4 regions of the Microbispora sp. NBRC 16548 genome follow, and region 2 is predicted to be linked to each of the others. Evidence: riboswitches for the same ligand, from Rfam matches in the RefSeq annotation. Region 2 holds a riboswitch; each other region holds the start of a gene.
The links. Region 2 has a riboswitch for cyclic di-AMP ahead of QSK36_RS33385 (coiled-coil domain-containing protein). Riboswitches for the same ligand answer to the same signal wherever they lie in the genome.
Positions count from the first base shown of each region.

Region 1: it holds a riboswitch for cyclic di-AMP, as region 2 does, so the genes downstream of both, QSK36_RS30100 (CHAP domain-containing protein) here and QSK36_RS33385 (coiled-coil domain-containing protein) in region 2, are expected to answer to the same signal.
Region 3: it holds a riboswitch for cyclic di-AMP, as region 2 does, so the genes downstream of both, QSK36_RS14415 (C40 family peptidase) here and QSK36_RS33385 (coiled-coil domain-containing protein) in region 2, are expected to answer to the same signal.
Region 4: it holds a riboswitch for cyclic di-AMP, as region 2 does, so the genes downstream of both, QSK36_RS08580 (CHAP domain-containing protein) here and QSK36_RS33385 (coiled-coil domain-containing protein) in region 2, are expected to answer to the same signal.

Region 1 covers NZ_BSSF01000012.1:121,473-128,860, reverse strand. The annotation lists gene QSK36_RS30110 (MXAN_6230/SCO0854 family RING domain-containing protein) at 1-1,514, shown strand, start outside; gene QSK36_RS30105 (GNAT family N-acetyltransferase) at 1,845-2,567, shown strand; cyclic di-AMP (ydaO/yuaA leader) riboswitch at 2,869-3,011, shown strand; gene QSK36_RS30100 (CHAP domain-containing protein) at 3,179-3,958, shown strand; gene QSK36_RS30095 (hypothetical protein) at 4,162-4,821, opposite strand; gene QSK36_RS30090 (M48 family metalloprotease) at 4,865-6,637, opposite strand; gene QSK36_RS30085 (ArsR/SmtB family transcription factor) at 6,949-7,388, shown strand, end outside.
Region 2 covers NZ_BSSF01000015.1:18,533-25,920, forward strand. The annotation lists gene QSK36_RS33375 (DeoR/GlpR family DNA-binding transcription regulator) at 1-304, shown strand, start outside; gene galT (galactose-1-phosphate uridylyltransferase) at 398-1,456, shown strand; cyclic di-AMP (ydaO/yuaA leader) riboswitch at 1,527-1,665, shown strand; gene QSK36_RS33385 (coiled-coil domain-containing protein) at 1,700-2,611, shown strand; gene QSK36_RS33390 (HAD domain-containing protein) at 2,695-3,192, shown strand; gene QSK36_RS33395 (hypothetical protein) at 3,436-3,768, shown strand; gene QSK36_RS33400 (hypothetical protein) at 3,835-3,990, opposite strand; gene QSK36_RS33405 (TetR/AcrR family transcriptional regulator C-terminal domain-containing protein) at 3,987-4,307, opposite strand; gene QSK36_RS33410 (FAD-dependent oxidoreductase) at 4,278-4,580, shown strand; gene QSK36_RS33415 (alpha/beta fold hydrolase) at 4,598-5,437, shown strand; gene QSK36_RS33420 (serine hydrolase domain-containing protein) at 5,627-6,865, opposite strand; gene QSK36_RS33425 (dihydrofolate reductase family protein) at 7,212-7,388, shown strand, end outside.
Region 3 covers NZ_BSSF01000005.1:27,466-34,853, forward strand. The annotation lists gene QSK36_RS14405 (glycosyltransferase family 4 protein) at 1-452, opposite strand, end outside; gene QSK36_RS14410 (gluzincin family metallopeptidase) at 564-1,478, opposite strand; gene QSK36_RS14415 (C40 family peptidase) at 1,582-2,151, opposite strand; cyclic di-AMP (ydaO/yuaA leader) riboswitch at 2,226-2,380, opposite strand; gene QSK36_RS14420 (hypothetical protein) at 2,422-2,604, shown strand; gene QSK36_RS14425 (C40 family peptidase) at 2,695-3,657, opposite strand; gene QSK36_RS14430 (NYN domain-containing protein) at 3,807-5,123, opposite strand; gene QSK36_RS14435 (GNAT family N-acetyltransferase) at 5,447-6,016, shown strand; gene QSK36_RS14440 (DEDD exonuclease domain-containing protein) at 6,089-7,388, shown strand, end outside.
Region 4 covers NZ_BSSF01000003.1:160,308-167,695, forward strand. The annotation lists gene QSK36_RS08570 (pyridoxal phosphate-dependent decarboxylase family protein) at 1-952, shown strand, start outside; gene QSK36_RS08575 (ArsR/SmtB family transcription factor) at 1,162-1,509, opposite strand; gene QSK36_RS08580 (CHAP domain-containing protein) at 1,624-2,310, opposite strand; cyclic di-AMP (ydaO/yuaA leader) riboswitch at 2,325-2,458, opposite strand; gene QSK36_RS08585 (sensor histidine kinase) at 2,666-3,835, opposite strand; gene QSK36_RS08590 (response regulator transcription factor) at 3,832-4,485, opposite strand; gene QSK36_RS08595 (hypothetical protein) at 4,642-5,175, shown strand; gene QSK36_RS08600 (efflux RND transporter periplasmic adaptor subunit) at 5,172-6,236, shown strand; gene QSK36_RS08605 (ABC transporter ATP-binding protein) at 6,233-7,024, shown strand; gene QSK36_RS08610 (ABC transporter permease) at 7,021-7,388, shown strand, end outside.

The sequences.
Region 1 (7,388 bases), on a different contig from region 2:
AGTTCCACCGGCGTCACCCGGACGCGGCCCTGGCGTTCGCCGTGCTGCGCGGCACCCCGCTGCGGAAGGGCACGCCTATGGCGGACGTCCTGCTGGAGCGCGCGGCGGCCCACGGGGACCTGCTGTCGTTCGACGGTGTACGGCTGCGCGCCCGAACGTTCGCGGGGCGGTTCGAGGCCGCGCTGCGGACCGATCCCCGCGAGGCCCTCGCCCTGCTGGCGCGCCGGCCGGGGGAGCTGCTGCGGCGCACCGCCGATCTCGCCCGCCGCCTGCCCGCCGCCGACCTCGCCGAGGCCCTGCGCGCCGCCGCGCCGCACGTCTCCCCGGCCGTGCTGATCGCCACCCTGGGCCGGTTGCGCACGCCACCGGGCGGGACCCGCATGTTCCTGCCGCGCGGGGGAGCGGCGCGGATCTGGGCCGAGCCCGACGCCCGCGAGGAGCTCGCCCCCGAGGCCGTGGCCGCCCTGTCCGCTGTGCTGACCGGCGAGATGCTGCGCCGGGCCGCCGCGCTGCCGCCCGTCGAGACCGCGCTGCTGGACGAGGAGCTGGCCGACCTGCTCGCGCCGGAGGCCGAGCGGTCCGCCTCCGCCTCGCTGGTACGGCTGCCGCGCGGCAGCGTCCGGCCGCTGCCGGACGGTGCGCGGATCCGGCTGTTCCTGCACTGGGCGGAGCCCGCGGATCGCGTGGTCGACCTGGACCTGTCGGTGGCGGTGTTCGACGCGCGGTGGGAGTTCGTCGGGCTGTGCGACTACACGAACCTGCGGCTCGGCGCGAGCGCCGCCGTCCACTCCGGGGATCTGACCTCCGCGCCCGAGCCGCTGGGCGCGTCGGAGTTCGTGGACCTCGACGTGGCCGCGCTGCGCGCGACCGGCGGCCGGTACGCGGTGCCCGTCGTGTTCAGTTACAACGACGTGCCGTTCGACGAACTGGCCCGCGGTTTCGCCGGATTCATGGACGATCCGGATGGCTTGTTCGACCCGCTCGCCGTACGGCAGCGCTTCGACCTGACCGGCCCGGCCAAGATCCTCGTCCCGCTCGTCGCCGACCTCTGGTCGCGCACGATGCGCTGGGTGGACCTCAACGTGTCCGCGTTCGGCGGGTTCCACAACGTGTACGAACACGAGGAGCAACTCGCCCGTCTGGGCGCGGCCGCCGAGGACGCCTACGGCCTCGGCGAGCGCGTCACCCTGTGGGAGGTCGCCTGCTGGCACGCCGCCGCCCGCGCCCGCGAGGTCGTCGTACGGCACCGCGACGGCGCCGTGAGCCGGCACGCGCGTCGTCCCGGAGAGGACGCCGCCGCCTTCGCGTCCCGCCTCGGCGTACGGCAGGCGGCCGATCCCGCGGCGGAGGCCGGCGCGGCCGAAGCGGGTCTCGCCGTGGTGCTGGAGGACGACGTGCGGGTGAGCGAGGGGGCACAGGTCTACGCCCTGCACCCTGCCCGTCTCGACCCCGCCGTGATCCGCCCTCTCGACGCCTCCGACCTCGTCGGCATGCTCGCCCCCGCGACGCGCTGACCGGCCGGAAATAACGGTTTGCGCGCTCACTGACCGCATGGGAAAGTGAGCGTGCTTCACACAAGTAACAGCGAAGGAATGAAGCCTATGTTCTCGGCGTCCCACAGCGGCCGCCGTCGGCACTGACCGGTACGCCTCCCGCGTCATCGGCTCACTGCCTTCACCGTCTCACGGCGGCCCCACGTGACGGTGCCCTGCGCACCTTCTCCATCCCGTCCGGGATGGCTTCAAATGCGAGTTCACCCTCCGCTCCGCGTGGCGGGCGAACCGTTCCACCTTGTCATTCGTGAGGTCGATATCACCGTGGGCATCGATGTCCAGAGTTTCGCCGTGGCCAACCTTCGCCGTCGTCCCGAAGTCGTCGAGATCGGGGGCTTCGTCCTCGGCGTGGAGCCCGGCACCACCAGCCCGTACGTCAACTACGCGACACCCCTGCCCGGCGCCCGGCCGGGCGGGCGGGACGTCGCGGCGCTGATCGGGGCGTTCCGCGAGCGCGGGCTCAAGCCCCGTCTCGAGTTCGCCCCGGACGCCGCGCCCGCCGTGGAGCCCGCACTTCGCGAGGCGGGGTTCACCGTCGAGGCGGTGCACGACTACCTCGTCTGCATCCCGGCCACGCTGACGAGGCCGCGAACCGCTCTCCCGGTGGAGACGCCGTCGACGGACGAGGACTACACGGCGATCGACGCCGCCCTGTCGGAGGCGTTCAGCGGGGAGTTCGCCTCGTCGCCGGAGGGCGCGGCCCGGCTGCGCCGTACGGAGGAGAGCGGCGGCGCGGTCCGGTTCGTCCGGGCGCCCGGCGGCGGCTGCGCGGGAGCGGCCATGTGCTCCGCTCCGGCCGTGGAGACGTCGGAACTCGCCGGCGTCGGCACCCGCCCCGGCTTCCGTGGGCGGGGCATCGCCGCCGCGGTCACCGCCACGCTCGCCGAGGCGATGCTCGCCAGGGGAGCACGGTCGGTGTGGCTGGAGTACGGCGGCGAGGGATCCCGCCGGGTCTACGAACGCGTGGGCTTCCGGCCGGCCGGCACCCGCCTGTACATGTCGCTCGAAGTCTGACGCGCGCCGCTTGATCGCGCCCGGCGGGGGAGCGCCGCCCGCCGGGCGCGACGGCGTGTCCGGGGGACGGCCGCATGGCCGTGTCGTCTTCGACCCGCCCGCCCGCCGGACGGGCGCTCATGCCCGTACGGCGCTGTGTGGCGCATCTCACCGCGGGCGGCCCGCGACCGTGAGGACCTGCGGAAGCACGGAACGGCGGCGGCCAGAATGATGCCCTTTGCCGGGTTTTTGGTCGTGTCTTACTTGTTATCTATTAAGCTTCCCGTGTGTCTCGCCGGTGAGCGGTCCTCAACCCGAGGACGACCGGCGACCGCCGAATCCCGGAAGTCATCGATCCCGGGAACCGGGGACCCACGTCTCTTGGGGTGAATCCGGACCATCCGGTAGGGCTACTCCTGGCCCGAACCCGTCAGCTAACCCGGTAGGCGGCCAAGGAGAGGAGAGCGCGTGGAGTGTCGGCTCCACCTGCCCACCCGGTCCGCGTCGTGTCGCCGGACCACATGCCCGCCCTGGAACGTCTCCAGGCTTCCGGGGTGATGGCGCGCCCGTGACGGGCTGCCACATTTCCCGTTTCTGATTCCGCCCCGCCGCGGCCGTGTCCTCGGACGGTCATGCCGTCATGCCGCCACGCCCCGCGGGCCGGTTCGTCATGTCTCGAAGCGCGCCATGAGGAGCCTCCGATTTCCACCGATCCGATAGCTCGACAGCTGCTCGACGCCGTCCGCCCCGAACTGGGCTACCGCGAACGAGCAGGGAAACACACGAAGTTCGGCGAGTGGTACGCCGACAACATCGCCAAGGACTCCGACTTCAAGACCGCCCCCTGGTGCGACATGTTCGTCTCCTGGGCGGCGGACCGGGCCGGGGTGCAGGGCCACGTCGGCGAGTTCGCGCTGACCACGCGGCACGCCAAGTGGTTCAAGAAGCACCACGCCTGGAGCGACAAGCCCGAGCCGGGCGCCGTGGTCTTCTTCGACTGGTCGGGGTCCAAGAAGATCGGCGACATCGACCACGTCGGCATCGTCGAGAAGGTCGCCGGCGGGAAGGTCCACACGATCGAGGGCAACGTCGACGGCGTGTGGCTGAAGCGCAAGGTGCGCGACAAAAGCAAGATCGTGGGGTACGGCCTGCCGCGCAAGGTCAAGGTGGCGCCGAAGGCGCCGGTGACGATCCAGCCCGTGGCGGCCGTCAACGCGAGCGTCCAGCGCGCCGCGGCGCCCACCACCAGGAACATGGCGGCCACGCAGGGGAAGTCCCTCGACGTCGTGTGGTCGCCCGGCGACGCCGTCCTGCCGGCCGGTCTGCTGTTCGCGGTGGTCTCCACCGCCGTGACCGGCCTCCGGTTCAAGGCCGCGGCGGCGACGTCCGGCGGACGGCACCGCAAGCGATGACCTCCCACGACGACCCCCACGATCACGTCCCGCCGCCTTCCGGAGCGGCGGATCACCGTGGCATGTCGTCGACTCGGGCCGTGCTAACCCAGCAGGCCCTTCATCTCCCTGATCTCGGCCGAGTCCCTTCATCGCCGACACCTCCGTACGCCCGGGCGTGGTGGGGCCCTGGCTTGTCGTACCCCGTCCCGCGGAACGTTCCGTCAGCTGAACGTGATCCGGAACCGGTAGTTGTCGCCGTAGGTCGAGCCGCGGATGGTGAACGCTGCGCTCCCCGAGCTCACTCGGCCCGAGACCGTCGCCCCGGCGTCGACGGCGTAGAGGAAGGGAGACGTGCCGAGATTACGGCAAGGGACGATGGTCTTCTCTCCGTAGAAGTGGTTGAACGTGGCCCCCTCGGCGCGATGGCTGTCGACCAGCTTGCCGGACCAGGAGGTGCCCGATCGGCCGGTGACCCAGTAGCCGAGCAAGAGGTTCGGGTCGCGTACGTTGCCGCCGAGATCGCGGGCCGACGCGGTGACGACGTGGGCGGAGCCGAATTGGAAAGATCCGACGGCTCCGATGTCCCCCACGTAGAACTCCCAGTAGAAGGGGTTGCGCTCGACCCGGCCCGCGGCGGACTTGCGTGGGCCGGTGATGAATTTCGCGGCCATCCTGTATCGGCTGGTGCCGATGAACCGGTGCTCGCCCGAGAGGGGACCTCCGCAGTAGTCGTATGAGTCGACCACCACGGTGGCGGTGCCGCGATAGATCTGTAGCGCGGACTGCGCGCCGGTCGCCGGGCCGGCCGGAATCACCGCCCCGAGCACCGCGGTCACCGACACGGCCGCCGCTGATCCGCGTTTCCGTGCTTTTCTGCTCATGAGGAATTCCCTCCTTGTCGTACCGTCGATCAAGGGCCGTGTTTCAGATGAAACTCGTCATATAGAGCGCCAGAGGAAGGATGGCGGCCAGTGCATAGGGAGCGAACTGAGAATTGCGATCGTCGGCGTGTCGTGTCCGTACGATCCACGGCCAGACGACCAGCAGCACCGCGCTACCACCCAGGAGGAGCCGGTCGAAGGCGAGCCCTTTGACGATGCTCTGGAACACGTGGGCGATCGCGGCGCCGATGTCCTCACCGGTGAGCATGAACGCGGGCAGAGCGAGGGCCGACACCAGCACGAGCCGGACGACGAAGGTCGCGGGCCACGCCACGGCCAGCCCCGTGAGGCCGCAGAAGCGCCCCCCGGCGACCTTCCGGCGCAACGCGGCCGGCGGGTGGGTGAGCACTCTGCCGACACGTCTCAGCCGGCCGCCGGGAAGGGTCCGTTCGACGGCCAGTGCCCGGATGAGCGCGTCGGCGCCACACTGCCGGACCGCCAGCCGATCCGCGCTGAGTTCCGCCAGCCACAGCGCCACGACCGGCAGGAGCAGCATCCTCGGGACGACGGCGGCGTGGACGAGGAGCTGCCCGGTCAGCAGGCGCCCGGCCGCGCCTCCGAGCGTGACGTACAGGGTGATCGGCAGCAGCCCGACCACTACGAAGATCGGGCCCCAGACGCGCACCAGCCAGGTGAACGGGCTCGCGAGACCGACGACGTGGTGATCGCGTTGACGACGGTGGGCGATCTCGTGCAGCAGTACGGCCTCGGCCGCTTGGGGGTCGGCCCGCCACAGGACGGTCAGCGGGAGGAAGACGGCGATCCGCGCCTGCTTCCAGCCCACGGGATAGACGCGCGCCGGCATGCGGTTACTCTCGCTGAACCTGATCTCGATGGAAGGGTCCTGCCGCCGTACGAACGCGGCGATCTCCTCGATGACCGGATTGTCGCTGACTCTCAGATCGTGCCGCCGCTCCACTCTTCTTCCGCGGAACCCCGGCAGCAGCAGGCTCGCCATCGCCCCAAGCAGGATCAGCGCGGGGAAGAGCTGGGCGATGCTCGCGACACCGAGCACGATGCCCGCCGTGCGGGCGACGCCCATAGGGCTGTTCGTGATCAGGGTCCGGTAGTCGGTGGCCTGGCGGATCCAGTCGCCGATCAACCCGGGCACTCCGACCAGAAGGTAGGCGATCAGGTAGAACCAGAGCCACGGCGGCAGCATCCAGGAACGCGTCGGCCCGCCGAGCCGGTGTTCCGGCAGAGGCAGCGCGGGGGACGTGGCCAGAAGAGCGGCGAGCAGCGCCTGGATCTCCTCCGGGGTGTTGCCCGGTTCGAAGACCGTCTCCAGGAGCCGGTAGGTCTGTTGCTCGGCCCTCTCCCTGCTGAGACCGTGAGCGATCAGGCGCTCCATCAGGACGGCGATCGCCTGGTCGAGCAGGCGCCCCTGGCCGGGGTTCATCCGGGCAGGCGACGAGGGGCCGCCGGTGGCGGCGGTTCGCTCAAGCGAAGGGGTTTTGCCGCTACGCCGCGCCTCGATGAGGGCGTACACGGCGAGCGTGTTCCCGATCATTCCGTCCGCGAGAAACGTGTGCAGGTGATCGGCGGCGGCGCGCAGTGCGTCGAGAATGGCCGGGAGCTCGCCTATTCCCGCGCCGGGCGCGAATCCCCCGGTTTCACCGCCGTCTCCGGTGGTGAAAAGACGGCGGCGGCGTTCCCCGCCTTCGGCATAGGCGGCGCCGACCTCTGCGGCGAAATCGATCTCATGAGGTGTCAGACGCTCTGCGAGGCGCCGGGACCACGCTCCGACGAGTTCCACGGAATGCCTCCACGGGACGGCGGGAACCTCACCGTAAAAGACCATTGCCGTCCGACCAATGACGTGTGCATACACGGTTGGTCACGCCCTGTGTCGATTCGGATATGGCGGCGCCAATAATGGTGGCCGGGACGGAGAATGACCGACTAATTCCAAAGCGCGGCATAAAGATAGAACATCACTTGATGCCGTATTCACCCCTTTTGTGGGGAAAGTCGAGGCGGCGGAGCGGTACGCGTCCCTGTCCGCTGAGCGCCCGCGAGTGGTCAGTGGGAGGCGTTGACATGCAGCCATGCGGTTGCATATGGTTCATGCAGCCACAAGGCTGCATGTTCGGGATGGGGAAGATGGACGAGGTGTTCAAGGCGCTGGCCGACGTCAGCCGCCGCCGGTTGCTGGACAGCCTGAACGCCCGCAACGGCCAGACGCTGCGTGAACTGTGCGCGGGGCTGGACATGGCGCGGCAGTCGGTCAGCAAGCACCTGGCGGTGTTGGAGGCGGCGGACCTCGTGACCACGGTGTGGCGTGGCCGGGAGAAACTGCACTACCTCAACGCCGTGCCCATCAACGCCATCGCGGACCGCTGGATGAGCAGGTTCGACCGCGAGCGGGCCCGTGCTCTTGCCGATCTCAAGAACGCATTGGAGCAGGAACCGATGGGCAACCCCGAGTTCGTCTACACCACCTACATCAGGACCACGCCCGAGCGGTTGTGGCAGGCCCTGACCGACCCCGGCTTCACCCGGCGCTA
Region 2 (7,388 bases):
CGTCGACACGCTCATGCTCGGCGTGCACGGCATGAGCGTCCGGGCCGGTTACACCACGCCGAACCTGCTGGAGGCGGAGACCGACCGCGCCCTCGTCGCGGCCGCCCAGCAGCTCGTGGTCCTGGCCGACCACACCAAGTGGGGGACGATCGGCATCAGCACGATCGCCGCCCTCGGCGAGGCCGGCGTGGTCGTGAGCGACGTCGGCCTGCCGGAGGAGGCGCGCGCCGCGCTTTCGGAGCACGCAGGCGAGCTCCTCCTCGCCGATCCGTCCGGGGAGACCGAGCTGGAGACCGCACTGTGACGCCGGACCTCTGCAGGAAGCCCGCTGTGCCCCCGGACATCTGGAAGCCCGCTGTGACCCGGGAAACCGCACCGTGAAGCTGGAGACCGCTCTGTGAAGCGCACCATCACCCATCTCGCCGACGGCCGTGAGCTGATCTATTTCGACCGGCGCGACGACGCCGATCACAGCGCCATCGACACCAGGGACCTGCCGCCACGTCCGCTCGCCTCCGAGTTGCGCTACGACCCCCTGATGGACGAGTGGGTGGCCGTGGCCCGGCACCGCCAGACGCGCACCCACCTGCCGTCCGCCGATGAGTGCCCGCTCTGCCCGGGCCATCCCGGCTCGGAGATCCCCTCGCCGTACGAGGTGGCGGTGTTCGAGAACCGCTTCCCGTCGTTCAGCTTCAACACCGGTGCGTACGAGCAGGTGGGCGGGCTGAGCGAGGTGCGGCCGGGGATCGGGCGCTGTGAGGTCGTCTGCTTCACCTCCGACCACGACGCGTCGTTCAGTTCACTGGGCGACGAGCATGCCGAGCTGGTCGTCGAGGCGTGGGCCGACCGTACGGCCGAGCTGTCCTCGCTGCCCGGCGTGGAGCAGGTCTTCTGCTTCGAGAACCGCGGCGCCGAGATCGGCATCACGCTGCCGCACCCCCACGGCCAGATCTACGCCTATCCGTACGTCACGCCGCGTACGCGGCAGATGCTGGACGCCGCCGCCCGCCATCAGGGCGGCAACCTGTTCGCGGACGTCCTGGCCGCAGAGCGGAAGGGCCCCCGGGTGGTGGCCGCCAACGAGCACTGGACGGCCTTCGTCCCGGCCGCCGCGCGCTACCCGTTCGAGGTGCACGTCTACCCGCACCGTCAGGTGCCCGACATCCCCGCGCTGTCGCCCGAGGAACGGGCCGCCTTCGCGCCGCTCTACATCGAGGTGCTGCGCCGCCTGGACGGGCTGTTCGGTGTCGTCATGCCGTACGTCGCTGCCTGGCACCAGGCCCCGGTCGCCTACCGGCGCGACCTCGCCTACCTCCACCTGCAGCTCTTCACGATCCGGCGCGCGCCGAACAAGCTGAAGTACCTCGCCGGATCGGAGTCGGCCATGGGCGCGTTCGTCAACGACGTGCTGCCTGAGGAGGCGGCCCGGATGCTTCGCGAAGCGATAACGGCTTGATCTCCGGTTGGTTGCGACTTTGGTGGCAGCCACGGTTTCTTTACCACTAGTATCCCTGACACCGGCCGTCACAACCGGTACGCCTAATCCCGGGCGCCCCGCCCGGGAGCCGGGGACCCAATCACGCACCTGGGGTCAAGGCAGTGGCCTGCCCGGGCTTCTCCAGCCCGAACCCGTCAGCTAACCCGGTCGGCAGATGGAGAGGAGTGGGCTCTGCCCCGCGCGTTCCCCCTGGCTGTCGGCGTGCTCGCCTCGGCCGTCCTCGTGTTCGGCACGGCCGCGCCTGGTGCCGCCGATCCCAAACCGACGGAGAAGCAGCTCAAGAAGGAGCTGTCGGACCTGCGGAAGAAGGTCGACCGGTTGATCGGCGACTACAACGCCAAACGCGTCGCCCTCGCCAAGGCCCGCGTGGAGGAGAAGGCGGCCCGAGGCCGGCTGGCCAAGGCGGAGGCCGACTACGAGGCCGCCAGCGACGCCGTACGGCAGCTGGCCGGGCTGCGCTACCAGACCGAGAGCGCGATGGCGCTGCCCGACATGAACACCGCCGCGCTGAACTACCAGCTCAAGGAGGAGCAGGCCGCCAGGCTCGCACACTTCGACCAGGTCCGCGCCGAACGGCAGCGGGCCGCGGACGCCGCCAAGACTCTGACCGGGCAGCTGAAGACGCAGGCCGCCGAGGTCGCCGGACAGCGCGAGGACGCCGAGGATCTCATCGACGAGATCAAGGACAAGCTCGACGCGCTGATCCCGATCGCGCCGGGAAAGCGCGGGGGCGGGTCGTGGGCGCCGGAGCTGCCCAGCGGCTCCGACAACATCACGCCCCGGATGCGGCTCACCCGCAGCGAGGTCGAAAAGAACTTCGACCTGCGGTTTCCGGTCGGCTGCTACCGCGCGGAGAACAGCGGCGAGCACCCCCTCGGGCGCGCCTGCGACTTCATGATGAGCTCGGGCGGCGCCATGCCCTCGCCCGAGATGAAGGCGCTCGGCGACAGCCTGGCCGCCTGGGCCATCAAGAACGGGCCGAAGCTGGGCGTGATGTACGTGATCTGGCAGCAGCGCATCTACAACCTCGGCCATCCGGGCTGGCGGACCATGTCCGACCGCGGCGGAATCACCGCCAACCACTACGACCACGTGCACATCTCGATGTACTAGGCCCGCAAGCCGCCTGCCTGCATGTTCGGTCTCGACATTTTCGAACGCGGCGTACTCACCGAACGTGACGAGGTCAGGGCAGCATGACCGGTCATACTGAACGCCCGCTGCTCTTCCTCGACGTCGACGGACCGCTTCTCCCCTTCGGCGAGGACCCGCAACGCGCACCGCGGGGCACTACACCGGACTCGCGCTTGGCGCGGCTCACCTCCGAGATGGGGAGTCGGCTGGCAGCGCTGCCCTGCGAACTCGTCTGGGCGACGACCTGGGAAGAGGAGGCGAATGCCGAGATAGCACCCCGGATCGGGCTGCCGCGACTGCCTGTCGTGAGCTGGCCGGAGCCAGCCGACCAGCACAAACGTGAGGACCAATGGTTCGGGCTCTGCTGGAAGACCCGGACCCTGGTGAACTGGGCGGGCGGACGCCCGTTCGCCTGGGTCGACGATGAGATCACCGACGCCGATAGGGAGTGGGTCTCCGTACACCACAGCGGTCGGGCTCTCCTTCACCACGTGGAGTCATACAGGGGACTCGCCGACGAAGACTTCGCCGTCCTCGATCAATGGCTTCGAGCCTTTTGAATCACCCGCGGTCCACAGAATTCGACAATCGGAGTAGGTGGCCCTGGTCGAGATCTGGTCTAAAAACCGAACCTTGGGCTTTACAGCAGCGAAATACAGCAACGTCGGCTTACGCTGCCAGGCGCCACTGCGCCGTAACTGCCTCTACAGCAGGGCGGGGAGTTCCCTACCGTCGTGACTGGCTCCCATTTGCGAGCAGGCGCTCATTACGAGCGAGATGCCCGTTTGTGTAGCGTGCAATCCATGACTGCCGGACAACATCCCCGCCTGGCGGATGTGTTTCCCGACCTCACCGCTGAGATCATCTCTCTACTGCGGGAGGACGAGAACGACCCTCTTGCCGACACGGTTGAGGACCTGCTGTTCTACGGCGCGTGCACCTGTAGGTCCACGTGCACCAACCTCTTGACGGCCCCGCGAGGTTCCTCAGGTTGCTGGGTGGTGCAGTTGGAACGCAACGGTGAAGACGTCATCTGGCTGAGCTTGGACCCCACCGCGACGACGATCACGGACATCGAGGTTTGTGACGGACGTGACCTCGGTCCGGCAAGCCGCCGGCGGAGCGTCTCTCCGTGACGAACTGGGTGACGACGCTCGCGGACGATGGTGGGCACGTGGACGACGCTGGACGGCCCGGAAAGGTCAGGCACCCACGATGCCGCCGATACTGCCGGTGATGACCGTCGGCTCGTAGCCCGACGGCGGCGGGCTGGTCGGCCACGCCAGGAACATCCGCGCCCGCGAGGAGTGGTCCGTAGACGGCGGGTGGCGGGGCGGCCCGGCCGAAGCCGACGTCAAGACGGCAGAGTTCCTCTGACACCGGCGATGATCAATTCGAGGCCGTCGGGGAAGGCGCGGTCCCGGCGCTCTCTGGGCCAGCCGTCGACTCCGGTCTTGCGGGCCTGTTCTTCGATCGTGTAGCCGTTGACGTAGGCCAGGACCGTGTCCACGGCGATGGTGGCCGTGTCGGCGGGGACACCCGCGGCGATCAGGGCGGCGATGAGACGCCTGAAGGTGGCGACGGCCTCGTCGCCCGGGTGGTGGAAGCCGGATACGACCTGCGGGACCTGGTACGCAGCGCCGACATGAGTGGTGTGGGCCGCTCCAAGGTCCACGACCGCCCGATGCCGCCGTGGCAGGTGGGCCGCGTCACGCTGCTGGGCGACGCGGCCCACCTGACGCCGGCCAGCGGCGGGAACGGCGCCGGCACCGCGACGCTGGACGCCGTACGGCTGAGCGTGCGGCTGGCCGGGGTCGATCAGGGCCGGCGGGACCCGATCTCGGCTCTGGACGAATACCAGCACGACCTGCTGGAACGCGGGAACACGGCGGTGGAGGCCGGCAAGCGGGCGATGCGCCTGTTCGTCCCGGTTGTAGGCGCGCGATGAAGGATTCGCCGCGCACCGTGCGCGAACAGGTTCGTTCGGCCGACGGGACCGTGATCGGCTACCGCCGCAGTGGCCACGGCCCCGGGCTGATCCTCGTACACGGCGCGATGCTGGCGTCGCAGCACTTCACGAAGCTCGCCGCCGCCTTATCGACCTCGTTCACCGTCTATGTGCCCGACCGGCGCGGACGTGGGCTGAGCGGCCCTCACGGCGCCGACTTCAGCGTCACACGGGAGGTCGAAGACCTCCAGGCGCTCGTCACGGCGACCGGCGCGTCGCAGATCTTCGGCCTGAGCGCGGGCGCGCTCGTCACCCTGCATACGGCCCTGGTCACGCCCGCCCTTGACCGGATCGCCCTGTATGAGCCTCCGTTGTCTATCGGCGGCTCGGTGCCGACGGACTGGGTGGCGCGCTTCGACCGCGAGATCGCTGCGGGAGGATCCGCGTCCGCTCTGGTCACGGGGATGAAAGGCTTGGACGCCGAGCCGTCGTTGTTCACCAGGACCCCCCGCTTCGCCCTCGTGCCGCTCCTGGCGATCGGCGCGCGCCTGCAGGGCGACGGATCCCCCGATGAGGTGCCGGTCGAGGCGCTCATCCCGACACTGCGATTCGACGTACAGGTGATCAGGGAGACGGCCGACACGGTCATGGACTATGCGGCGCTCGATGCGCGGGTGCTGCTCCTCGGCGGTACGAAGAGCGCGGCGTACTTGCGTCTCGCGCTCCGGAAACTCTCCGAGGTGCTCCCGCACGCGCGAAGCGTCGACCTGCCGGGGGTCGGGCATTCGGGGCCGGAGGACGACGGAGCCCCGCTCGTCGTGGCCCGGGCTCTGCGTGAGTTCTTCGGCGCGCGATGACGGGCGCGCGATGACGGGCGCGCGATGACGGGCGGAGGCCGTCAACGGCACCCGCGCACCCGGCGGCACCGCACGTAGCCGGCAGTGGCGGCTGATCACCGGCCCACGTGACGACCCGGCACGGTACGCGGACCCGCCCGGCGGCCACGGGCGAATTCGCCGGTGGCCGCCGGCGGCGGGTGGCGGAGGTCAGAGCCCGTAGCTGGGGAAGAGGTTCGTCGTCGGCCAGGAGCCGACGGCGTTCGCCGCCTGGTGGAGCAGGGGGTCGATGTCGCCGTAGCCGAGGCCCGAGGGGTCGTCGCGCTGGTCGAAGAGCACCACCCAGCTCAGCCGGTCCCACCGCCGGACCATGAGCGTGGAGGTGCCCGGGAGCGAGCCGTCGTGCCAGGTGTTGAGGCCGCCGGTGACCTGGCGGACGAACCAGCCGAGGCCGTAGTACCAGCCGTCGGGGTCCACGATGGCGGGCTGGGCGAACATCTGCGTGATGCTCGACGAAGTGAGCAGTCCGGGGGCGTCGAAGATCGTGGTGAACTTCGCCATGTCGACGGCCGAGGAGAGCCAGCCCCCGTGCGCCGCCATGTTCTCCAGGTTGAAGGCGCCGTACTGGAAGGGCACAAGGGCTCCGGAGGCGTCGAGCACGGTCGTCCCGCTGTACTGCGAGGAGTAGGTCACCTCCGTCGGCTGCCGCAGGCTCTGCGCGGTGCGGCCGAGGACCATGCGCTGGATCCCGACCGGGGAGAGCACGTTCTGGCGGACGTACGTGTCATAGGGAAGGCCGGTGACCTTCTCGATGACCTTGCCGAGCAGCATGTAGCCGTAGTTCGAGTAGGCGAAGTGGGTGCCGGGAGGGGCGTAGAGCTCGAACCTCGACGTGTAGTCCATGATGTTCGCCTGCGTCACCGGCAGCGGCACGTGGAGCTGGTCCCTGATCGCGAAGTCCTGGAACATCGGATCGAATGACTTGTCGCGGTCCCAGCCGCCGACGTGCTGGAGCAGGTGGAGCACGGTGACGTCGCCGAGGTCGGAGTCGGCGGCGGTGCTGAGCCCCAGCATGGGCGCCACCTTGGCGGACAAGCTCAGCCTGCCGTCCTGAACGAGCTTCATGATCGCGGTGGCGGTCACCGGCTTGCTCATGCTCGCCACACGGAACAGCGAGGTCGGCCCGGCCTGCAGGCCGGTGTTCTCCGTCCAGTTGTAGCCGCGCGCCAGCACCAGCCTGCCCTGGCACACCACCGCCAGCGACGCGTACGGGATGGCACGGGCCTGCATGAAGCTCTTGAGCGTGTCGTCGAACGGCTGCAGCGCCGGGGCGCTCTGCCCAGTGACGCTCCATGTGCGGGTCGCCGCGGCCGCGGGACGGGCCTGTACGGCGGCCACCCCCGCCGCGACGCCGGCGAGCAGCCGGAGCGAGTCCCTACGAGTCAGCATGACAATTTCCCCCGATCTTGGTCAAATCTGCCAAGGGATGATCATAAAGTCACAAATTGATCTCTGTCAGGAACTCTCACACACTCGTCCATGCGAGGATCATGAGCGGCCGACGCAACCGACCTCGGGCTTTCACGGAAAGTTCGAGCGCAGCTGGAGCGGTGGCGCCGACCGCGGGCCGCGCACAACCTCGGGAAGGTCGTGGCCGACCTGGCTCTCACGCTGTTGGGTGGAGACCGCACGGCCGCCATCGCGATGCTGCGCGCCATGACCCTGGAATGCCGCGAGATCGCGTCCTGTCTCGGACAATGCTGAGCAGAACCGGATGGGCTGAAGGGGTCACGCCGTGGCTGAACTCATAGCGGACTTGTTCGTGTCGATGGACGGCTTCGCCGCCGGCGTGGACGTGGGGCCCTTCTTCGGCTACGCGGGTCCCGGCCTCGACGCCTGGATACGCGAGGCGACCGAGCAGCCGCAGCTGATGCTCATGGGGCGCGTCACCTATGAGGCGCTGGCGGCCATC
Region 3 (7,388 bases), on a different contig from region 2:
CGGGCGATCCGGCGGCGGGTGTACTCGCCGAGGTAGGTCACGACGTCGGCCCCCGCGCCGATGCGGCGCAGCAGGGCGCGCGCGCCCGGCAGGCGGGCCCACGACGCCTCGTGCCCGTGGGTGAGCATGACGATCCGGCCCGCGCCCGCGGCGCGCAGGACGGGAGCGAGCAGCCCCAGCGGCGCCGCCGCCCCGAAGACGACGGTGGCGCCGTCCTCGACCAGCGCCGCCGCCCTCCTCGCCACCGAGCGCGTCGGCAGCATCAGCGAGGAGGGATGACGGACCACCTCGTACGGCTGGCGGGCGTCGAACTCCTCACACCCCTTCCAGCGCGGGGCGTACACGACCACGGAGCCGGGCGGCCTGCGCGAGGCGAGGCCGTGCACGAACGCCTGGATGCCGCCCGGTCTGGGCGGGAAGTCGTTCGTGACGATCAGCGTCCGCTTCGTCATCCTCACCCCCGCTGCCGGCGTGGTCGCGCGGTCCGCCCGCGCCGCCCGAGAACGCATTGTCGCAGCCGCGGTCGCACCCGCACCTCATGGAGATCCGGCGCCCTGCGGAGATCAGGACCGGGCGAGCTGCTCGCGCGCGTACGACCGCCATTCGCGGGTCAGGCCGTCGGCGGACAGCCCGAGAACCTCCCGCAGCGCGGCGCCGATCCCCTCGCGCAGCGCGGCGCGGTAGAGGGCGACCAGCCTCCGCTCGCCGAACCGGGCCGCGACGTAGCGGCAGGCGAGCCACGCCTCCTCGTACGCCTGCGCGGGCCTGGCGGCGAAGTCGGCGGGCCCGGGCAGGCCGTTCAGCGCCGGCCTCCCGGCGGCCACGTCGGCGGCCAGTTCGGCGGCGACCGTACGGACCGGCAGTCCGCTGTCCAGGTAGCCCACATAATCGGCGAAGCCTTCCATGAGCCACATCGGCACCGCGCGGGGACCGGCGGTCGCGACGTGCGTCAGCTCATGGGTCACGACGACCAGGCGGCCGGTCGCGGACAGGCGGGCGAACGCCGCCGGCTGCACGATCACGCGGCCGCCGGTGGCGACGGCCGCCAGGCCGTCCACCTTCGCCGGCTCGGCCAGCACGGCGGCCTGCTCCTCGGTGCGCGGCACGAGCACCACCGCGCCGCCGTACCCGCCCCAGATCCTCGTGACCGTGCGGCCCGCGCGATCGGCCAGCGCGGCGATCTCGGCGACCAGCGGCCGTGGCGACCCGACGACGACGGCGCGCTCGCCGCGGGCGACGGAGGCACCGGTCCACATGCCCGGGTGCTCCCGCACGGCGGCCCGGGCGTCCAGTCGCAGCGGAAGCAGCGGGTCGGGCGGGGCCGCGGCGGCGGGCCCGGCGAGCAGCGCGGCCAGGGCGGCGGCCACGGCCGCGATCCGGCGGGGACGGAACCCGTGAGGCGGAACCTCAGGCCGGCGCCGATCGGCCTCGGCGCGCGCGCCCGGCACGCCCCCGGGCACGGCGCTCGTGACAGTCACGCCGTGCATGGTAACCAGCACGTGCCACGGCCCCGTCCACCTCGGCGAGGTGGACGGGGCCGCGAGGACGGCGCCGGTCGAGGGGGCTGGTGACCGGTGCCCGTCAGACGCCGGGACGGACGGCACCCACGAAGGTGCTCCTCCGGTAGGCGTCCAGCTTGTCGATCCGGACCCGCGTGCCGGTGTGCGGAGCGTGGATCATCCTGCCGTGCCCGACGTACATGCCGACGTGGCCGCCGCCGCTGGTGAAGATCAGGTCACCGGGCTCGAAGTGTCCCCAGGACACCTTCTTCCTGACCGCGCCGCGGATGGACCACGTCGTGCGCGGCAGCCGTACGCCCGCCTTGCGCCAGGCGTACTGGACGAGGCCCGAGCAGTCGAACGCGCCCGGTCCCGTTGCTCCGTAGCGGTAGGGGTCGCCGATCTGCTTCTCCGCGGCCTTCACCGCGCGCTGGGCCTTGACCCGCTGGAGCGAGGCCCTGCTGATCTTCCGCTTGGCGGTGTGCTTCTTGGTCTGCTTCTTCGCGGCGGCCTTGCGGGCGGCGGTTTTCGCGCTCGTCGCGGTGCCCGTCTTCGTGGCCGTCTTCGTCGCTGTGGCCGTCTTGACGACCGTGACCGTCACCGTGTCGGCCGCCGCCGGATGTGCTCCGGCGACCCCTACGGACGCCGTCAAAGCGGCACCACCAAGGGCAATTCGGGCAAGACGGGACAGACTAGCGGGGGTGGTAGACAGGATCTCTCCTCGGGTCTTCCGCTCACGCCTACCGGGTTAGCTGACGGGTTCGGGCGGGGAAGTCGCCCTACGGCGCGCGATGCGCCGATTCACCCCGGACCTTCGCGTGAAGGTCGATGGTTCCCCGGCTCCGTGCCTCCTGACTGCACGGACTCGGCAGGCCACCGGCGCCGGGGGATCCCGCGAAGGGGAGGGTGATGGAGGACGCCGATGACGGTGGATGACTGCGCGCCCCGGCCGGCCGACCGGGTGCGCCGCGGCGAGGTGTGCTCGCCGCGGCCCAGAAGCTACCGAGGTCCCGCCGCGTTCGGCAAAGCCTTCCCGCCGGATAAAGATCGGATAACGAAGGCCGCCGAGAAGAAAGCGCAGCTTACCCGCACCGCAAACGGCTAAGTGTGACTCTGCTCACAATCTCGGCAACAACGACTAAATCGGGTCACAGAAGCCACAAAAGGCACAGAGATCACAAACATGGCCGGGCCCTCAGGGGCGCACAGCTCCGATCGCGTGATACTCGGCGAGTGTGACAATCTTCACAACATCGCCGGTCTGGGGGGCATGGACGACCTTCCCGTCGCCGGCGTAGATGCCGACGTGCCCGTACCCGGCGTGCCAGAGCAGGTCGCCCGGCTGGAGCTCGTCCAGCGAGACCCTGCGGCTCGCGCCCCAGGCCCACTGTTCGTAGCTGGTCCGGGGCAGCGTCACGCCCGCCGCCGCCCACGCGGCCTGCACGAGCCCCGAGCAGTCCCAGGAGGCCGGTCCGGTGCCCCCGTAACGGTAGGGCTTGCCGACCTGCTTGTAGGCGAACTGGAGGGCCGACAGCGCGTTGCCGGACGCCGGCCCGGCATAGACGACGCCTGCGCTGTTGGGGTTGCCGGGGTTGTACGTCCCGAGCGAGCGCAGCAGCTTCATCTGCTCACGGACGAGCTTGTCGACCTTGTCCTTCTCGTCGGCGAGCTCGCCCCTGACGTCGGTGGCCTCCTTGTACACCGCCTTGCTCTGGTCGCGGCGGTCCTTGAGGTCCTTGATGGCGCCCTCGTACTCCCTGAGCCGCCCGGCCCGCTCGGCCGACATGTGGTTGAGCGTGGCGAGGCCGCTGAGCATGGCATCGGGGTTGGAGCTGTAGAAGACGCCGCCCCACGACCCCATCTCGCCGACCTGGTAGCTGCTGACGGCCATCGAGACCAGCCCGGAGCGCAGCGCCTCGACCCGGACGTTCTGCTTCTTGTAGTCGTCGTTGATCGCGAGGTACTTCTGCTTCGCCTTCTTCCACTTCTCGTTGGCCGCGTTGTAGCGGTCCACGAGCGTGTCGGCCTGCTCGTTGAGCTTGCTCAGCTTCGCCTTGGCCTGCGCGACTGTGGGCTTCGGATCCGCCTGCGCGCCCGCCATCGGCGTCAGCAGGACCACGGCGGCCAGACCGGCGGCCACCGGCACACGCCCTCGCACTGAGCCCCCTTGAGGATCAACCTCTTAGATCAACGAAACCTGCGGCGCGACTCTATCTAGGCGATCTTGATGCTTCAACCTATTCGCAGGTATTCGCGGCAGTCATCACTCACCGTGACGACGCCGGTCCGGAGCGCGCGTACGGCGCTTCAGCTCCGGCCGAGACGGCGCAGCAACAGGAGCGAGGGCACCGGCCGGGCACCCATGCGGCGCACCGACTCGGCCACCTCCCGGTCGGAGGAGACCACGGCGATGGCCCGGCCCGGCGGCTCCGCCCGCACCAGCGTGCGGATGAGGTCGTCGGCGATCTCCCCGGGCGCGCTGAACATCACCCGCACCCCGCGCGGCGCGGACACCTGGACGGGCCCGTTCAGCTCGGCGCCGTCGAACACGCACGTCACCTCCGCCCGCGTCTGCACGGCGAGACCGCCGAGCCCGGTCAGCAACCGGGCCCGCTGGTCGGCGAGGGTCAGCGACGGGTAACCGGTCTTGGTCACGTTGTAGCCGTCGACGATCAGATGCAGATGAGGGATGGCGAGGAGCTGGTCGAGGAGCTGGGGATCGTCGTTGGCCAGCGCCCGCGCGGGCACGGCCGTCACGCCCGGCTCGCCCGGCAGCACCGCGTTCACGTAGTCGGCCGGCCTGCTGATCGTCGTGGGCAGGCCGAGCTCCTTGCGCAGCCCGGCGGCGGCGTCCTGGAGCGCGTCCAGCAGCACCCGCACCCGGGCGTCCTCGATGCTGCGGCCCTCACGGGCGGCCCTGCGGCTGGCCTCCAGCTGGCGCTCGGCGTCCGCCAGGCGCTCCCTGAGCCTGCGCAGCTCGGTCTCGGCCGCGCCGTTGGCGCTCGCGGCCCTGGCCCGCGCCTCGGCCGTCTCTGCCTCCAGCTCGGCCGCCCTGGCCTCGGCGGCCCTGACCCGCTCGCGGGCGTCGTGCAGCTTGCGCCGCAGGTCGGAGTTCTCCGCCCGGGCCGCCTTGAGCTGCTCGCGCACCCGGTCGATCTCCTCCTTGGCGGAGGCACGCTGCGCCGCGAGCTGCTCGCGCAGCCGCGTCTCCGCCTGTTCCCGCTGGGTGCCCGCGGCGGCGGCCTGCTCCAGGTCGGTCCGCGCCTGCTCGACCAGGTCCGGCCAGCCGGGCGGGCGGGTCAGGTACGCCGCCGCCGCGACCAGCACCGGCTCGGCCGCGGGGGGCACGGTGCCCTCGGCCAGGCTCGCCACGAGCTCGGGCCAGGCGGTCTCCACCGTCTCGGCCACCCGCTCGCGGAACTCCTTGTCGTTCTCCAGCTGGGCCGCGATCGGCGCGCTGCCCAGGCGGGCGCGCTTGCGCGGGTCGAACTTGGCGATGTTGCGCAACGGCGGCGGCACGGCCGCGGCGGGCATCGAGCCCAGCACCTGCGCCGCGACCTCCACCACGTGTAAACGGACCTGCTCTGGCAACGGACGAGACAGGCCTTCTCCGGCTGAACTCATCTCGTCGCTCCTCGGTCGTGTCCTACAGATCTTCTGCCCACTGCGGTCGCCCCGGCGGCGCCTCGCGGTGCTGTCGCCCCCGAGTGCGAGAACGTCCCCGATGCCCGCCGCCCGCGAGGCCCTGGCCTCGCGGCGCGCCCACCGAACCGCCCTCACACGGCAAGATCTGCGAGACACTCCCTTGTTCTTGTCTTCTTTCAAGGGTACGGCCGTCGCACCGTGTCCATGTCGCGTTCAAGATCTGTCACCGTGCCCCGCACCGGCGGGGCGGGGAGGCACGACCCGTTGGCGCGCGCCCGGTCCCTGTCCTTACGCTTGGCGGCGTGTTCACCCCGCCGTACCCGATCACGACCCCCCGGCTGGTCCTGCGCCCCTTCACCGAGGCCGACCTCGACGACCTGCACGCCTTCCACTCCCTGCCGGAGGTAGCCAGATACCTCTACTGGGACGCCCGTACGCGGGAGGAGACGAAGGCCGCGCTCGACCGGAAGATCGCCTGCGCGTCGATCGGGGAGGACGGCGACGTGCTCAGCGTGGCCGCCGCGCCGGCCGGCGGTGGGCCCGTGATCGGCGACCTCACGCTGTTCCTGCGCAGCCGCGAGCACCGCCAGGGCGAGATCGGCTTCGTCTTCAACCCGGCCTACCAGGGCCGCGGCCTGGCCACCGAGGCGGCGCGCGAGATCCTGCGCATCGGGTTCGAGGGTCTCGGGCTCCACCGCGTGCACGGCAACTGCGACGCGCGCAACACCCCCTCCGCCCGCCTCATGGAGCGGCTCGGCATGCGTCTGGAGGCCCGCCTGGTGGAGAACGAGTTCTTCGCCGGCGCGTGGAGCGACGAGCTGGTCTTCGCGATGCTGGCTCGCGAGTGGCGCGCCGGAGCGGCCTCCGTGTAGCCGCCCGCCTGACCGTCGCTTTGCCTCCGCCTGGGGCGGGGGCGGCAATTGTCGGTCGGGACTTCTATGGTCATGGGCGTGGATGCGGTACAGGGCACGCTGGACGAGCTCGGCACTCCCCTGCGGGAGGTGACGTTCGTCGTCTTCGACCTGGAGACCACCGGCGGGTCGTCCGCGGAGCACGCCATCACGGAGATCGGCGCGGTGAAGGTGCGCGGCGGCGAAGTGATCGGCGAGTTCGCCACGCTGGTCGACCCCGGCGGCCCGATCCCGCCGTTCATCTCCGTGCTGACCGGCATCACCGACGCGATGGTCGTGGCCGCGCCGAAGTTCTCCGAGGTGCTGCCGAGCTTCCTGGAGTTCATCGCCGGGGCGGCGCTCGTGGCGCACAACGCGCCGTTCGACATGTCGTTCCTGAAGGCGGCGTGCCAGGTCAACGGCTACCCGCCCCCGGCCAACCCGGTGGTGGACACGGCCGACCTCGCGCGCCGCGTGCTGACCCGCGACGAGACCCCCAACTGCAAGCTGGCCACCCTCGCCCGGGTCTTCCGCAGTTCCACCGAGCCCTGCCACCGGGCGCTGGCCGACGCGAAGGCCACGGTCGACGTGCTGCACGGCCTCATCGCGCGGGTCGGGTCGCTCGGCGTGCACACGCTGGAAGACCTGCGCGGCTTCGTCCGCGCCCCCACTCCGGAGCAGCAGCGCAAACGCCACCTCGCCGACGGGGTACCCGGCGCGCCCGGCGTCTACATCTTCGAGGACGCCAAGGGCGAGGCGCTCTACATCGGGAAGAGCTCCAATCTGCGCAACCGCGTGCGCAGCTACTTCACCGCGAGCGAGACCCGCTCGCGCATCCGCGAGATGGTCGGCATCGCCGAGCGGGTCAGGACGATCGTCTGCGCCACCGCGCTGGAGGCGGAGATCCGCGAACTGCGCATGATCGGGGCGACCAAGCCGCGCTACAACAGACGGTCCCGCTTCCCCGAGCGGGTGGTCTGGCTCAAGCTGACCGACGAGGCCTTCCCCCGGCTCAGCGTCGTGCGCGAGGTGAAGGACGACGGCGCGGCCTACCTCGGCCCGTTCGGCAGCAGCCGCACCGCCGACGACGCGCGCACCGCCATGCACGAGGCGCTGCCGCTGCGGCAGTGCACCGAACGGCTGTCGGCCCGCGTGCGGCGCCCCGCCTGCGCGCTCGCCGAGATCGGCCGCTGCGGCGCGCCCTGCGAGGGCCGCGAGAGCGAGGAGAGCTACGCCCGCCACGTCCGCCACGCCCGGCACGCGATGGAACTCGACGCGGAGGCGGTCTTCTCGGCGATGGAGGCGCGCATGAGCCGCCTGTCGGCCGAGCAGCGATACGAGGAGGCGGCCGTCG
Region 4 (7,388 bases), on a different contig from region 2:
AGCGGCCAACACCGTCGGGCTCGCCGCCGCCCGGCATCAGGTGCTGGCGGACGCGGGCTGGGACGTGGAACGGCGCGGGCTGCTCGGAGCGCCGCCGATCCGGGTGATCGCGGGGGAGGAGCGGCACGGGACCATCGACCGGTCGCTGCGCCTGCTCGGGCTCGGGACGGACGTGGTGGAGCCGGTGCCCGCCGGGCCGAACGGTGCCATCGACCCCGAGGCGCTGCGGGATGTGCTGCGAGCCGGCTCCCCGGGCCCCGCCATCGTGTGCCTCCAGGCCGGCAACGTGAACACCGGCGCCTGCGACCGGCTGCGGGAGGCGTGTGAACTGGTTCGCCGGCATGGTGGATGGGTGCACGTCGACGGGGCGTTCGGGCTGTGGGCCGCGGCGAGCCCTGCGACCCGGCATCTGGTCGACGGGCTGGAACTGGCGGACTCGTGGGCCTGCGACGGCCACAAATGGCTGAACCTCCCGTACGACTCGGGCTTCGCGTTCTGCGCCCGGCCCGCCGTGCACACGGCGGCGATGTCCTACGCCGCCCCTTACCTGGTCGGTTCGGGCGGCGTCCCGGTGGGAGCGGACCTCACCGCCGAATCCTCGCGCCGGGCCCGCGGGTTCGCCGTGTGGGCGGGACTGCGGGAACTGGGCCGGGACGGGGTCGCGGCACTGGTCGGCCGCTGCTGCGCCCTTGCCCGCCGGTTCGCCGAGGGCCTGGCCTCCGCCGGGTTCGAGGTGGCCAACGAGGTGGTCCTCAACCAGGTGCTGGTGGGCTTCGGCGACGACGCGCGCACCGACAGGGTGGTCGCGGCGGTGCAGGCGGACGGCACCTGCTGGGCGGGCGGCACGACCTGGCGGGGACGGCGGCTGATGCGGATCTCGGTGTCGAACGCCACCACGACCGAGGCGGACGTGGACCGGTCGGTCGCCGCGATCACCCGCCTCGCCACCTGACAGATGCCGACTACTCTCGGCGCGGCTGACTAACGGTGCGATAGGTGTCGGGCACGGCTAGAACGTCGTCTCCGATCCTGATGTCCCAGTCGCCCCAGTGGATGAACGTCCCGGGCTGGGCCGGGGTGGCGGTCAACGTTCCGTCGTTGCCGACGAGCTTGCGAAGGACTCGCGTTTCGTCCCAAGGCCCGTCACGGGCCACGCACGATTCACGGACGGGCGTCGTCCCGCAGGCGGCGCTCCCGCCTGCCGCGGGCGAGTTCGGTGCCCAGGGCGTCCAGGCGCTGGTTCCAGAAGCGGCGGAAGTGGTCGAGCCAGGTGTCGACCTCGCGCAGCGGCGCGGGGTCGACGGCGTACAGGCGCCGGGTGCCCTCGGCCCGGACCGTCGCGAAGCCGCTTTCCCGCAGCACGCGCAGGTGCTGGGACACCCCGGGCTGGGAGATCCCGAACTCCTCCTGCACGATCGCGCCGATCTCCCCGGCGGAGCGCTCTCCCTCGGCGAGCAGTTCCAGGATCCGGCGGCGCACCGGATCGCCGAGGACGTCGAACGCGTGCATGCCGCCAGGCTCGCAGCTCACGCTTATATAGGTCAATTTGGCGGGAGCCGGACGCTCTCGGCGGGGACGGCGAAGCGCGCCGGGATCACCGGCGCGCTTCGGGGCCGTCGTCCGTCAGGAGGAGGCTGAGGCAGAGGCGGATGCGTCCCCGGGATACATCGGGTAGCCATATCCGGCCACCTGCCAGGTGGGACGGGTGCGGGCCTCGACGGCACCGCCGTCGCCGGTGTTGCCCTCGATTGTCCGGATCGTGCCGTCGCCGTTGTCCTTGACGACGAACCCGACGTGCTGGACGTCGTCGATGTCCTTGCTGCCGTTCCAGTTGAAGAACACCACCGCGCCTGGCTTGGGCGTGCGGCCCCAGCGGCCGTGGTCGGCGAACCAGCGGGCGTGCTCCACGGTGTAGGCGTCGGAGCCCATGACCGGACCGATGCCGAGCTGCTGTCCCACCCACGAGACGAACATGTCGCACCAGGCCGCGTTCAGGTAGCCCTTGAGCGTGCCGCCGTCGCGGGCGAGCGTCTCGCGGGCGCGGGGAGTGGACATGTACCACTGCTGGAACTTGGTCCCGCCGCCGTTGGCGTTCTCGCTGATCCCGACCTGGCTCCTGGCCAGGGTCAGCACGTCGGTCGCGCTGACCTTGGGCAGCGTGGAGGCGATCTCGGACATGGACTTCGCGGCCGCCGGGCCCTTGCCGGTGGCCGGGTTGTCCGCGTGCGCGGCCGGCGACGCGATCAGCACCGCCGAGGCCAGTGCCCCGCCCGCGAGGGCAGCGCGAAGACAGGTGTTGAGGACGTGCATGGTGGGGCGTACTCCCTTACTTCCATGCCGCCTACCGGGTTAGCTGACGGGTTCGGGCTGGAAGTCGCCCTACGGCACGCATGCCGATTCACCCCAGGAGAGGTGGGTCCCCGGCTCCGCGCGGACGCGGACTCGGCGGCCGGGCGGCAGGCCGGGATCGGCCGGCCGCGTCGGTCTGAGGAGGGCTTCTTGACCATTGAGATGAGCAAGTGCGCCCTGAGCTGCCTAAAACGTAATAGACCAGGTCAAACCGGTCAAGTTAGAACAACTCAGATTTTACTGGACAGTAGGCAGCGAACCTGGCGCGGACGGGTAGCGGGCGCGCCGCGATCACCGGCGTCAGGAAAATCCGGGCTCACCCGGGCAGGCGTACGGTCACCGTCAGGCCGCCCTCCGGCCGGGCGAGCGCCTCCACCTCGCCGCCGTGCGCCACGGCGATGGCCCGGACGATGGACAGGCCCAGCCCCGCCCCCCGGGCGGAGCGGACGCGGTCGCCGCCGAGCCGGCGGAACGGCTCGAACAGGTCGTCCACCTCGTACGGCGGGACCAGGGGCCCGGTGTTCTCCACCGTCACGCTCACCCCGGCCTCCTCCTCCCGCAACCGGACCCAGACCTCCCCGTCCCGCACGTTGTACTTGATCGCGTTCTCCAGCAGGTTGACCAGGCAGCGTTCGAGGAACAGCGGGTCGCCGTGCGCGACCGCCGGGCACAGGTCCTCGTGGACGACCACCTTCCTGCGGCGCGGCTGCAGGTCGATCTGCTCCATCGCCGTACGGACGACCTGCCGCAGGTCGACCGGCTTGCGGGCCGCCAGCTCCTGCTCCGACTGCGCCAGCATGAGAAGGCCCTCGATCAGCCGCTCGTACCTCGCATTGGTGCCGAGCAGCGTGCGGGCCAGCGCCTTGAGGTCCTCCGACGCCGCCGGCTCCTCCAGCGACACCTCCAGGACCGTACGGTTGACCGCCAGCGGGGTGCGCAGCTCGTGGGAGGCGTTGGCGATGAACCGGCGCTGGGCGTCGAACACCCCGTGCAGCCGGTCGAGCATCGCGTCGAAGGTGTCGGCGAGCCGCTTGACCTCGTCCTGCGGCCCGCGCAGCCCGATCCGCTCGTGCAGCGTGCTCTCCGACAGCCGCTGCGCGGTCTCGGTCACCCGGTCCAGCGGGCGCAGCGCGCGGTCGGCCACCAGGTAGCCCAGCACCACCGCGACGACCCCCACCAGGACCATGACGATCACCGACGACCTGAGCACGTCGGTGAGCACGTCGGCCGCCCCCTGCTCGACGTTGGTGCGCACCCGCTGCGCGAGCATGTCGCTGTCGGGCAGCCTGTCCCCGAACACGGTTTGGGGGGCACCGGTCACCTTCGACGCCACCGCCACCACGAACCGCTGGTTGAGCGCCCGCGCGGTCAGCAGGTGGGTGAACCACAGCAGCACCGACCCCGCCAGGAAGAACAGCCCGCCGTACAGCAGGGTGAGCCGCATGCGCAGGCCGAGCCTGCTCCACGGGGACAGGACGCGGGTCACAGCCGGTACCCCCGGCCCGGCACGTTCTCGATCACCGCGGGCTCGCCCAGCTTGCGGCGCAGCGAGGTGATCGTGACGCGCAGCACGCCCGTGCCGGCGTCGGCGTGCTCGTCCCACACGTTCGCGCGCAGCCGGGCCGAGGTCACCAGCCCTCCGCCGGCACACATGAGCTCGCGCAGCACGTCGAACTCCTTGCGGCCCAGCGCCACCTCCCGCCCGTCGCGCACCACCGTACGGCGGGCGGGGTCGAGCCGGATCCCGGCTCGCTCCAGCACGGGCGGCACCACCCGGGGCGAGCGCCGGGCCAGCGCCCGGATCCGGGCCACCAGCTCGGCGAACGCGAACGGCTTGACCAGGTAGTCGTCGGCGCCCAGGGACAGACCCCCGACCCGGTCCCGCACCCGCCCGGCCGCCGTCAGCATGAGGATGCGGCCGGTCCCGCTGGCCGTGACCAGTTCCCGGCACACCTCGTCGCCGTGCACCTCGGGCAGGTCGCGGTCGAGCACGACCACGTCGTAGTCGACGTAGGCGGCCAGCTCAAGCGCCTCCTGACCGTCGTAGGCCACGTCCACCGCGATCGCGTGCAGCCGCAGCCCTCGGGCGAGGGCGTCGGCCAGCTGTTCCTCGTCCTCGACCACGAGCACCCGCATCCCAACCTCCCGCTCGGCTCCGAGAGTGGCGTACGCGGTGTTAGCCGTGCATAAGCGGATCTCGCTTATCCGCGTTTAGCACCGCCTCCGCTGAAGTTGGGCTCCGTCCCGGGTGAACGCCCTGGATGAGAAGGAGCGACAGAGGAGGAACGACTCATGCGCTTACGACCGCTGCGCGCCCTGGGCCCGGCACTCGGGCTGGCACTGGCACTGGCCGGGTGCGGCGCGGCTCCCGCGGACGACGGGATCGCCAGCGCGGGCGGCGCCAGGCCGGGCACCGCGGACGGCGCGACGGCCAGGCCGTCGGCGTCGGCCACGGTGGACCGCCAGGAGGCCCAGCTCAAGTTCGCCCAGTGCATGCGCGAGCACGGCGTGGACGTGCCCGACCCCGGTCCCGACGGCCGCGTCCGAATCATGGGCAAGAAGGGCGACGAGGCCGCGATGCAGAAGGCCATGCAGGCCTGCCAGCACTTCATGAAGGACGCGGTCGGCGACAAGCTCGGCGGCGACGACCCCGAGGCGCGCGACCGGATGGTCAAGTTCGCCCAGTGCATGCGCGAGCACGGCATCGACATCGCCGACCCGGCCCCCGGACAGGGGATCCAGATCAAGCTCAAGCCGGGCCAGGAGAAGGCGATGGAAAAGGCGCAGAAGGACTGCGAGGAGTACGCGCCGGGGAGGAAGCCGTGAGGAAGGGCCTGGTGATCGCGGGCGCCGGCGTCCTCGCCCTGGCCGCCGCGGGAACGGCCGTCGCCATGGCGGGCGGCGACGGCGCAGGCGCGGCCGAGCCGTCCCCGCCCCCGGTGCCCGCCACCGCGTCGATCACCCGTCAGGACCTCGTCGACACCAAGACCGTGGAGGGGTCGCTGACCTACTCCGGCGAGCGGCAGGTGAGCACCGACGCCTCCGGCACCGTGACCTGGGCGCCCGCCGAGGGCGCGGTCGTCCGGCGCGGCCGCCCGCTGCTCAGGGTCGACCGCAGGCCGGTGGTCCTCATGTACGGATCGCTGCCGCTGTACCGCCCACTGCGACAGGGCGTCGACGACGGCCCGGACGTCGAGCAGCTCGAACGCAACCTCAAGGTCCTCGGCTACGGCGACGACCTGACCGTGGACGACCACTTCAGCTACGCCACCTACGTGGCCGTCAAGGAGTGGCAGGACGACGCCGGGCTGCCCGAGACCGGGCAGGTGGACGCCTCCCAGGTGGTCTTCCTGCCCGCCGCCGCCCGGGTGACCGACGCCAAGGTCGAGGTCGGCGACAGGACCACGCCCGGACGTCCGGCCCTCACCGTGTCGGGCGTACGGCGGCTGGTGCACGTCGACCTGTCCACCGACGACCAGTCGCTGGCCAGGAAGGGCGCCAAGGTCACCGTGGAACTGCCCGGCGGCGAGCGGGTCACCGGGAAGATCACCGCGGTCGGCACGGTGGCCGAGGCCGTCTCCTCCGGGCAGGGCCAGGACGAGGGCAGCACCATCGACGTCGACATCACCTTGGGCACGACCCCGAAGACCCGCCTCGACAAGGCCCCGGTCGAGGTGGAGCTGGTCAGCGAGCGGCGCGAGAACGTGCTGGCCGTGCCCGTGGAGGCGCTGCTGGCCCTGCGCGAGGGCGGCTTCGGCGTCGAGGTGGTCGAGGGCGCGTCCACCCGCGTGGTCCCGGTCGAGCTCGGCGCCTTCGGCAGCGGCATGGTCGAGATCACCGGCGCCGGGCTCGCCGAGGGCACGAAGGTCGGGGTGCCCGCCACATGAGCATCCAGCAGCCCGAGCAGCCCTACGTGGTGGAGCTACGCGAGGTGACCAAGGTGTACGGCGGCGGCGTGCGGGCCCTGCGCGGCGTGGACCTGCTGGTCGGACGCGGCGAACTGGTCGCCATCGCCGGGCCGTCCGGCTCCGGAAAGTCGACCCTGCTGCACCTGATCGGGACCCTGGACCGGCCCACCACGGGCACCGTACGGATCGCGGGGCACGACGTGGCCGGGCTTTCCGACCGCGAGCTGTCCGCGCTGCGCGCCCGCCACCTGGGCTTCGTCTTCCAGCAGTTCCACCTCGCGCCCGGAGTGAGCGCGCTGGACAACGTCGCCGACGGTCTGCTTTACACCGGCACGCCGCTGCGGGCGCGGCGGGAGCGCGCCGCCGCCGCGCTGGAGCGGGTGGGCCTCGGCCACCGGCTGGGCCACCGCCCCAACCAGCTGTCCGGCGGCGAGCAGCAGCGGGTGGCGGTGGCCCGCGCCGTAGCGGGCGACCCGCCGCTGCTGCTGGCCGACGAGCCGACCGGCAACCTGGACTCCGCGGCGGGCGCCGAGGTGCTGGGGGTCCTGCGCGACCTGCACGCCGCCGGCACCACGATCGCGGTCATCACCCACGACCCCGAGATCGCCGAATGGTGCCCCCGGCAGGTGCGCGTACGCGACGGCAACGTCGTCGCCGACACCGGGGCGGGCACCGGACGCCGCCCACCCGGGCCCAACCCCAAGCGCACCCCTGAAACGGAGCCGAATGCCGAAACCGCGGGGGCGGCGAAGGGAGCACCACGATGACCAGTCAGCGGCTGACCCCCGCCAGGCTCGGGCCGTCCGACGTCCTGCGGACCGGCGCGGCCGGGCTGCGCACCCGCCCCGCGCGGGTGGTCCTGTCCGCGCTCGGCATCGCCATCGGCATCGCCACCATGATCGCGGTGCTGGGCATCTCCTCCTCCTCCCGCGAGCAGTTGCTGCGCCAGCTCGACCGGCTCGGCACCAACCTGCTCACCGTCGCGCCGGGGCAGACGGTGTTCGGCGAGGAGGCCAAGCTGCCCGTTGAGGCGCTCGGCATGGTCCGGCGCATCGGGCCGGTCCGCACGGCCTCGGCCACCGGCACGGTCGACACCACGATCCGGCGCACCGACCGCATCCCCAAGGCCGT